Regions from separate parts of the Phytobacter cepae genome, predicted to be linked through region 1. Evidence: predicted binding sites of a transcription regulator. Region 1 holds the regulator's gene; the other holds the start of a gene.

Region 1 (4,186 bases):
TTCCCGATTATTTAACGCGATAAATTACCATTCCCAACTGTTATTCCACGTCTGCGCCAAAACGGATTGAAATCTGTGTTCCTGGTCATATTCCTGATGCTCATTCAGGTAAAGTGCTTGATCATTCATGCGGGCAAAAATAATCTTGATTCGTGGTGTGAAACAAGTTTTTAGCACTCACAGCTATTCCCTGGTTTTAATTTGTTGCTGAATGCCTTTGCACAGCACTTTTGTTTTTTTAGTCAAAGAGGAACAATTATGATCGCGTTTGTCGCTAAACGTAAGGCGATAGCGTTAGCTATTGCCAGCACAACAGCAATATCAGGTTTAATGATAACCCCTGCGGTAAATGCCGAAGGTTTTGTCGATGATTCAACGCTTACCGGCGGGGTGTATTACTGGCAGCGTGAACGCGATCGTAAGGACGTCACCGACGGTAATAAATATAAAACAAACCTTGCACACTCAACCTGGAATACTAACCTCGATTTCCAGTCCGGTTATGCAGCAGATATGTTCGGTATCGATATTGCCGCGTTTGCGGCAATCGAAATGGCAGAGTCATCCGGCAGTGCACACCCTAATGAAATGGCGTTTTCCAATAGTCACAAAGTCTATGACGAAGACTGGGCGGGCGACAGAAGTGGGGCCAGTCTTTATACCGCGGCGGCAAAATTTAAATATGGTCCGGTATGGGCGCGAGCGGGTTACATTCAGCCAACGGGGCAGACACTGCTGGCCTCCAACTGGAGCTTTATGCCGGGTACGTATCAGGGTACGGAACTAGGTGCAAAACTTGATTATGAAGATTGCGGTGCACTGAGTTTCTCGTATATGTGGGCCAATGAATATAAAGCCCCCTGGTACAACGAAACCGATTATTTCTATCAAAATGATGGCGTGAGCAAGATTGATTATGTCCATTCACTCGGCGCGCAATATGATTTTAAAAACGATCTCATTTTAGAAGCGGCATTTGGTCAGGCGCAGGGCTATGTTGACCAATACTTTGCAAAAGCCAGTTATAAATTTGATATTGCGGGCAGCCCATTGTCGACAAGCTATCAGTTCTACAGCTCACGCGATAAAGCATCTAATCACACCATCAATGATATTTATGACGGTACGGCCTGGTTACAGGCACTGACCTTTAATTATACCGCAGGGCCTGTCGATTTACGTCTTGAGGGAACATGGGTCAAAGCCGATGGTCGCCAGGGATATTTCAATTCGCGTATGACGCCGCTTTATGGCTCGTCAAATGGCCGACTGGATATCTGGTGGGATAATCGTTCTGACTTTAACGCCCATAATGAGAAAGCGGTATTTGTTGGCGCTATGTATGATCTTAAAGATTTAAATCTTCCGGGCTGGGCGGTAGGCGCATCCTATGTGTATGGCTGGGATGCCAAGCCATCCAACGTTTCCTCTGGCGACCAATACTATAAAGCCAATAATTCAATTAAGGAATCCGCTTACAGCCTCGACGTCGTTTACACCCTGCAGGATGGTCTGGCGAAAGGGACGTTATTTAAACTGCACTTCACGCAGTTTGATAACCACTCTGATATTCCAAGCTGGGGCGGTGGTTACAACAACATCTTCCAGGATGAGCGCGATGTGAAATTTATCGTGATCGCACCGTTTACGATTTTCTGATGCGAGAGAAGGGCAAAATGAAAAAAAGCATAATGATTCTGTTTATGACCCTGGGACTTGCTGGCTGCGTACAGCAACCCTCAGCGCCGAAAGAAGATATGCGTTTGAGAGCAGCTTACAGTGCCTGCATTAACACCGCAGAAGGATCGTCGGAAAAACTTGAAGCCTGCCGTAGCGTGTTAGACGTGTTGAAGTCAGAAAAGGCACATCAACAGTTTGCTCATGAAGAATCCGTCCGTACACTGGATTATCAGCAGTGTCTGGACGCCACGCATACGGGCAATGGTCAGGCGGTAAAAGCGAACTGCGATCGTATCTGGCAGGAAATTCGCAGCAACAATACGCCGTAGACACTCTTTTTGTACCACCAATAAAAAAGCCAACCGGAGGTTGGCTTTTTACGTTTACGGAAGATTACTTCGCAATCTCGTGGGCGTTTTCATCGCTGCGGCAATCGCCTTCAGCGCAGTGGCCATAGAGGTACAGGCTATGGTTCGTCAGGCGAATGCCGTGTTGAGAGGCGATTTCACGCTGGCGAGCTTCAATGGAGTCATCACTGAATTCAATCACTTTGCCGCAATCGAGGCAAATCAAGTGATCGTGGTGATGTTGCTGAGTCAGTTCGAAGACAGATTTGCCGCCTTCAAAATTATGACGGGTTACGATCCCGGCATCATCAAACTGGTTCAGAACACGGTAAACCGTGGCCAGCCCGATCTCTTCGCCCATGTCAATCAGGCGCTTATATAAATCTTCCGCACTGACATGATGGTTGTCCGGCTCCTGAAGCACTTCCAGGATTTTCAAGCGAGGAAGCGTGACTTTCAGGCCGGCCTTCTTTAATGCGGTATTGTTGTCAGTCATGCGGAATCTGTCCTGTTGCTAAACGGTTCGCTCCCCAAGGGGAAGCTACAAGGAATGCACTGGGAAATGCGTCTCATTATAGAACTGCCATGTCTAAATGAAAACTGCAAGCCCTCAAGTAAAGTAAGCGTATAAAACGTGGTAGTGCCAACAAAGTCCGTTGCGCTACCCGTTTTAACCAGGCCATATTGTACAGTGCTGGCGGCAAAAGTTAAAAAAATGTAGCAATTATTTCCATTGGTTTTAACTATCGATCTGGCGCAACCCGCAGGATGCGCCAAACAGCATCAGGCATTGATGATATCGTTAAGATTCAGCTCTTCGGAAATCTGTTTAACCCATTTATCCACGCGTGCAGCGGTCAGTTCTGGTTGACGATCTTCGTCAATGGCCAGCCCAACAAAATGGTCATCATCGGCAAGGCCTTTAGAGGCTTCAAAGTGGTAGCCTTCGGTCGGCCAGTGACCCACAATCACCGCGCCACGTGGTTCGATGATGTCACGAATTGTCCCCAGCGCATCACAGAAGTACTCTGCATAATCTTCCTGGTCACCACAGCCAAACAATGCGACTAACTTGCCATTGAAATCAATGTCTTCCAGCGTCGGGAAAAAATCATCCCAGTCACACTGCGCTTCGCCGTAATACCAGGTCGGGATGCCAAGCAGCAGAATGTCATAGCCTTCCAGATCCTCTTTGCTGCTCTTTGCAATGTCGTGTACATCTGCAACGTCTTTACCAAGCTGTGCCTGGATCATCTTTGCGATGTTTTCGGTATTACCGGTGTCGCTGCCGAAAAAAATGCCAGTGATTGCCATGAGTAAAATAACCTCTTGAAACTTAATGATATGGTGGTGGCGTTTAGCCCACGGATAAGGGCAATCATAGCAGATCAGAGAAGCACGCGGAAACTGCAATCGCGTCGGACTGCACTCTCTGCTACATGAAAACGTTATTCAGATGAAGAATCAGAGGAATCAATGCTGTTCAGCGCTTTTAGCTGCTCCAGCAACATCTCTTCGATGAGTTCGCTGCGACTCATTTGACGCGCGTCAGCCAGGGCGTTTAATGCGTCAACGGCCTCCGCGTTGATTTTCAGTTCGACGCGTTTAAGCCCACGAAATTTATCGCGTTTAAGCTGATTGCGTTTGTTAATGCGCAATTGCTCGTCGCGAGAGAGCGGATTGGTTTTAGGACGTCCCGGGCGACGCTCATTCGCGAACAGATCTAGGGTCGTGCGGTCCGTTTGTTCTTTAGCCATGATTTAAGAAATACTACGGGAAGTACAAGCAATCGAGCCTGAGCCCGGGTTGATTAGCGCGCCATCATACATCAGGGAGGCAGGGACGCCAACGCCCGGGCGCGTTATGATGACCGAGCGCCGGGTTTTTAATCAGTTTGTCTTTTCAGCAAGATAACGACGAATAGCGCGCAAAACCGCTTCCGGCTTTTCCGCATGCACCCAGTGTCCGGCACCGGCAATGACATGCGCCTTCGCCTGCGGAAACTGTTTAAGCAGAGGCTGACGATACTGCTCGGTCACGTAAGGGGAGTTGCCACCGGGGATGAACAGGGCAGGGTGGTCCCAGACCGGCACCTCTTCCCAGCCGACAATGTGGGGGTACTGCTCCCACAGCACGGGGACATTAAAGCGCCATTGCCC
Region 2 (4,186 bases), 2.1 Mb from region 1:
TGAAGGAGAAAGCTATGTTCAGGTCACTTATTCTTGCAGCTGCATTAACGGTTTTTGCACCCCTGGTCACCAACGTAGCCACTGCGGGCGAAATCACGCTGCTGCCCTCTATTAAGCTTCAGATAGGCGATCGTGATAATTACGGTAACTACTGGGACGGCGGCCGCTGGCGTGACCGGGATTACTGGGGCCGCCATTATGAATGGCGTGATAACCGCTGGCGTCCGCATGATCGCGGGTATCATCGCGGTTGGGACAAACGCAACGCCTACGAGCGCGGTTACCGTGAAGGCTGGCGCGATCGTGATGACCACCGTGGTCCGGGCCGTGGCCCAGGTCGTGGCCATGGGCACGGTCATCACCATTAACGAAAAAAGTGTTAACAAAAAAGGAGCGCTGTCGCTCCTTTTTTTATGCCTGACCGCTAGAGTCCAAACAGGGTTCCTATCAGTAACCAGCCGTTCAGCACAATCACCAGCATCACAATCAACCAGCCCGTGCGTCTAACCCAGGGCGTATTAACCAGTTCGCCCATCAGTGTCGGGTTGCTGGTGAACTTCAGCAACGGCACCAGCGCCAGCGCAATACCAAAACTCAGCAGAACCTGGCTCATTACCAGAATACGGGTTGGGTCGAGGCCCATCAGAATGACCACAAATGATGGCATCATCGTAATCGTGCGGCGTACCCACAAGGGGATGTGGAAGCGCACAAACCCTTGCATCACCACCTGCCCTGCCAGCGTCCCGACTACCGTTGATGACAGCCCGGCTGCGACCAGACTCAGGCCAAAGATGGTCGCCGCCGAATGGCTTAGCAGGGGTTCGAGGGTCAAATAGGCCTGATCGAGATCGGCCACACCCTTATGACCGTTAAAATGAAACGCTGCCGCTGCGGTCGCCATCATAGCCAGATTCACAAAACCGGCGATGGTCATTGCAATGCCGACATCCCACTTGGTTGCCGAGTAGCGCTCACGACGAGTGCCATCATGCAGATTCTGCGTCAGGGAAGAGTGCAGATAAATGACGTGCGGCATGATAGTCGCCCCCAGCACACCGGCTGCCAGGAAGACCGCTTCCGTTCCGGACAGGCTTGGGATAACAATGCCCTTCAGCAGAGGCGCTACCGCAGGCTGTGAGAAAATCAGTTCAACAATATAGGCCGCTGCCACGAACAGCAGTAATCCACCAATCACTTTCTCAAGGGGCTTCTGGCCGCGACGCTGCAGCATCAAAATAAGGAAAGTCGCAATCCCGGTCAGCACCGCGCCTTGCAGCAAGGAGACGCCGAGAATTAACTTAAAACCAATGGCTGCCCCGATAAACTCCGCGAGATCGGTGGCCATGGCGATAATTTCCGCCTGTACCCAGTAAAACCACACCAGGGGACGCGGGTAGTGATCGCGAATTTGCTCAGCAAGGTTTTTTCCGGTGGCAATGCCCAGTTTGGCAGAAAGCAGTTGGATAAGCATAGCCATCAGGTTTGCCCAGACAACCACCCACAGCAGTTGATAGCCAAAGCTGGCCCCGGCCTGGATGTTGGTGGCAAAATTACCCGGATCGATATAGCCAATCGCCGCAATGAACGCCGGTCCCATCAATGCGAACCTTAATTTGCGCGCTGTACGCCCACTGCTGTTCTCAACGCGACTATTGCTCATTTATTTGCCTCTAATATAGCCTTTGCTATGTTTCATGCTATCAAAATGAGAATGATTATCAAGTTCATTAAGCGTAGGTTATCTTGATTTCTCTGATAGGCAGAAACGATAGAAGGGCAGACTGCGATGGACGGGCGGTAAAAGTGATTGCAGGTCACACAATTCTGTTAAGAGTGTAGCATTCAAGTGCAACTTTTCACTTCTTTACTTAACATCAGCGAAATGTATGGTGGATCACTAATTTTGAGTCTGGTCACAGGTCATTAATATACTGTGGGTTTGATCTCGTTTTCTTTCCGCTTGTTACATAGAATGTGCACGAAATTACTACCCGTCTCATATTTGGAGCAAATATGTCCCGCGTTCTGCACTTTGTTCTGGCGCTTGCTGTCGTGGCGCTGCTGGCACTCCTTGTCAGCAGCGACCGTAAAAAGATTCGCATTCGCTTTGTTGTTCAACTGCTCGTTATCGAAGTTCTGTTGGCCTGGTTCTTCCTGAACTCTGACGTTGGTCTGGGTTTTGTGAAAGGCTTCTCCGAAATGTTCGAAAAACTGCTCGGATTCGCCAACGAAGGGACAAACTTTGTCTTCGGCAAAATGAATGATGAAGGTCTGGCATTCTTCTTCCTGAAAGTGCTTTGCCCGATTGTCTTCATCTCTGCGCTGATCGGTATCCTGCAACATATTCGCGTGCTGCCGATTATCATCCGTGCCATTGGTACCGTACTGTCCAAGGTTAACGGCATGGGCAAGCTGGAGTCATTCAACGCCGTCAGCTCCCTGATTCTGGGTCAGTCTGAAAACTTCATTGCCTACAAAGATATCCTCGGCAAAATGTCCCGCAACCGCATGTACACCATGGCGGCGACGGCGATGTCTACCGTTTCCATGTCTATCGTGGGTGCGTATATGACCATGCTGGAGCCAAAGTTTGTGGTCGCGGCGCTGGTCCTGAATATGTTCAGCACCTTTATTGTGCTGTCGCTCATCAACCCGTACCGCGTTGATGAAAGCGAAGACAACATCCAGATGTCTAACCTGCACGAAGGCCAGAGCTTCTTCGAGATGCTGGGCGAATACATCCTGGCAGGTTTCAAAGTCGCCATTATCGTTGCGGCAATGCTGATCGGCTTTATCGCACTGATTGCGGCATTGAACGCCCTGTTCGCAACCGTCACCGGCTGGTTCGGTTACAGCATCTCCTTCCAGGGTATTCTGGGCTATATCTTCTACCCGATTGCCTGGGTCATGGGTGTACCGTCTTCAGAAGCGCTGCAGGTGGGCAGTATCATGGCGACGAAACTGGTCTCTAACGAATTCGTGGCGATGATGGATCTGCAGAAAATTGCCTCCACTCTCTCTCCGCGTGCGGAAGGTATCCTGTCGGTGTTCCTGGTCTCCTTCGCTAACTTCTCGTCTATCGGCATTATCGCGGGCGCGATTAAAGGTCTGAACGAAGAGCAAGGTAACGTGGTCTCTCGCTTTGGTCTGAAACTGGTTTACGGCTCTACGCTGGTCAGCGTGCTGTCTGCGTCTATCGCCGCGCTGGTGCTGTAATCCACGCTTAATGCGTTTCAAGAAGCCGGGGCATTGTCCCCGGCTTTATTTTTCCAGCGGCTGTGGCTTGCCAGGCAAATAGCCCTGCAGATACTCCACCCCCGCCGCTAGCAATAGCTCACGCTGTGCTTCAGATTCTACGTACTCCGCCACCACCGTTAATGACTTCGCTTGCGCCAGCGCACAGATGGCTTTCACGATCAGCACGTCCTGAGGATCGTGCGCAATATCGCGAACAAAACAGCCATCAATCTTAATAATATCGGCCTCCAGTCGCTTCAGGCGTTCGAAGTTGGCAAAGCCGGTGCCAAAGTCATCAATCGCTATCCTGAACCCGGCTTCACGCAGTGTTTGAATATTTTGCACACTCCATTGTGAGTTTGAGAAGGCCTGCTCCTCGGTGACTTCAATAATGACTTCATGTGGCGAAATAGCGTAGTGAGCAAAACGTTCAACAAGCAGCCTGCCTACATCTTGCTGCATTAAGGTCAGCGGCAGGAGATTGACTGAAAAGCGAGCGTCTGCTGAGGTCGTCGGGTGTGATTGCATCCACCGTAAAAGGCTTTCAATTACCTGCATATCGAAGCGGAAACTAAGATTGAACTGGGCGATAACCGGGAGAAATTGCGCGGGGCTCATGATCTCGCCTTCACTTACCAACCGCGTCAAAATCTCATGGTAACCTTTACCCTGGGCATTCAGGATTGGCTGGGCATATAAGACTAAGGCTTGCTCATCCAGCGCCTGCTGCACTTTATTCAGCAAGCGTACCCGCTCGGACGTCTGGTCACTAACGACATCAAGGCTGTTGATCAGCGCCAGTACCTGCTGCGTCTTACTCGCCTGCTCTGACAGCCAGCTTAACTGGCCCAGCGTATGGTGGAGGGTTTCTCCTGCCCCTTCAATTTTGCCCCACGAAGCACCAAATTCGATGTTAAGACCGCTATTACGCCAGTAAATCTGGTGA

The links. The regulator Fur, encoded in region 1, represses iron uptake genes when iron is present. The targets are predictions, from matches to a motif close to ATAATAATGAGAACNACTATCAA.
Region 2: a site for Fur is predicted at 1,703-1,725, ahead of ACUY4Q_RS06810 (Nramp family divalent metal transporter). Genes of this name have one in related genera too.

What each region holds. Positions count from the first base shown of each region.
Region 1 is NZ_CM135107.1:3,571,067-3,575,252, reverse strand. It holds gene chiP (chitoporin ChiP) at 259-1,659, shown strand; gene chiQ (ChiQ/YbfN family lipoprotein) at 1,677-2,009, shown strand; gene fur (ferric iron uptake transcriptional regulator) at 2,074-2,523, opposite strand; gene fldA (flavodoxin FldA) at 2,811-3,341, opposite strand; gene ybfE (LexA regulated protein) at 3,476-3,784, opposite strand; gene ybfF (esterase) at 3,917-4,186, opposite strand, start outside.
Region 2 is NZ_CM135107.1:1,457,077-1,461,262, reverse strand. It holds gene ACUY4Q_RS06815 (DUF2502 domain-containing protein) at 15-368, shown strand; gene ACUY4Q_RS06810 (Nramp family divalent metal transporter) at 425-1,663, opposite strand; gene nupC (nucleoside permease NupC) at 2,017-3,219, shown strand; gene ACUY4Q_RS06800 (sensor domain-containing phosphodiesterase) at 3,265-4,186, opposite strand, start outside.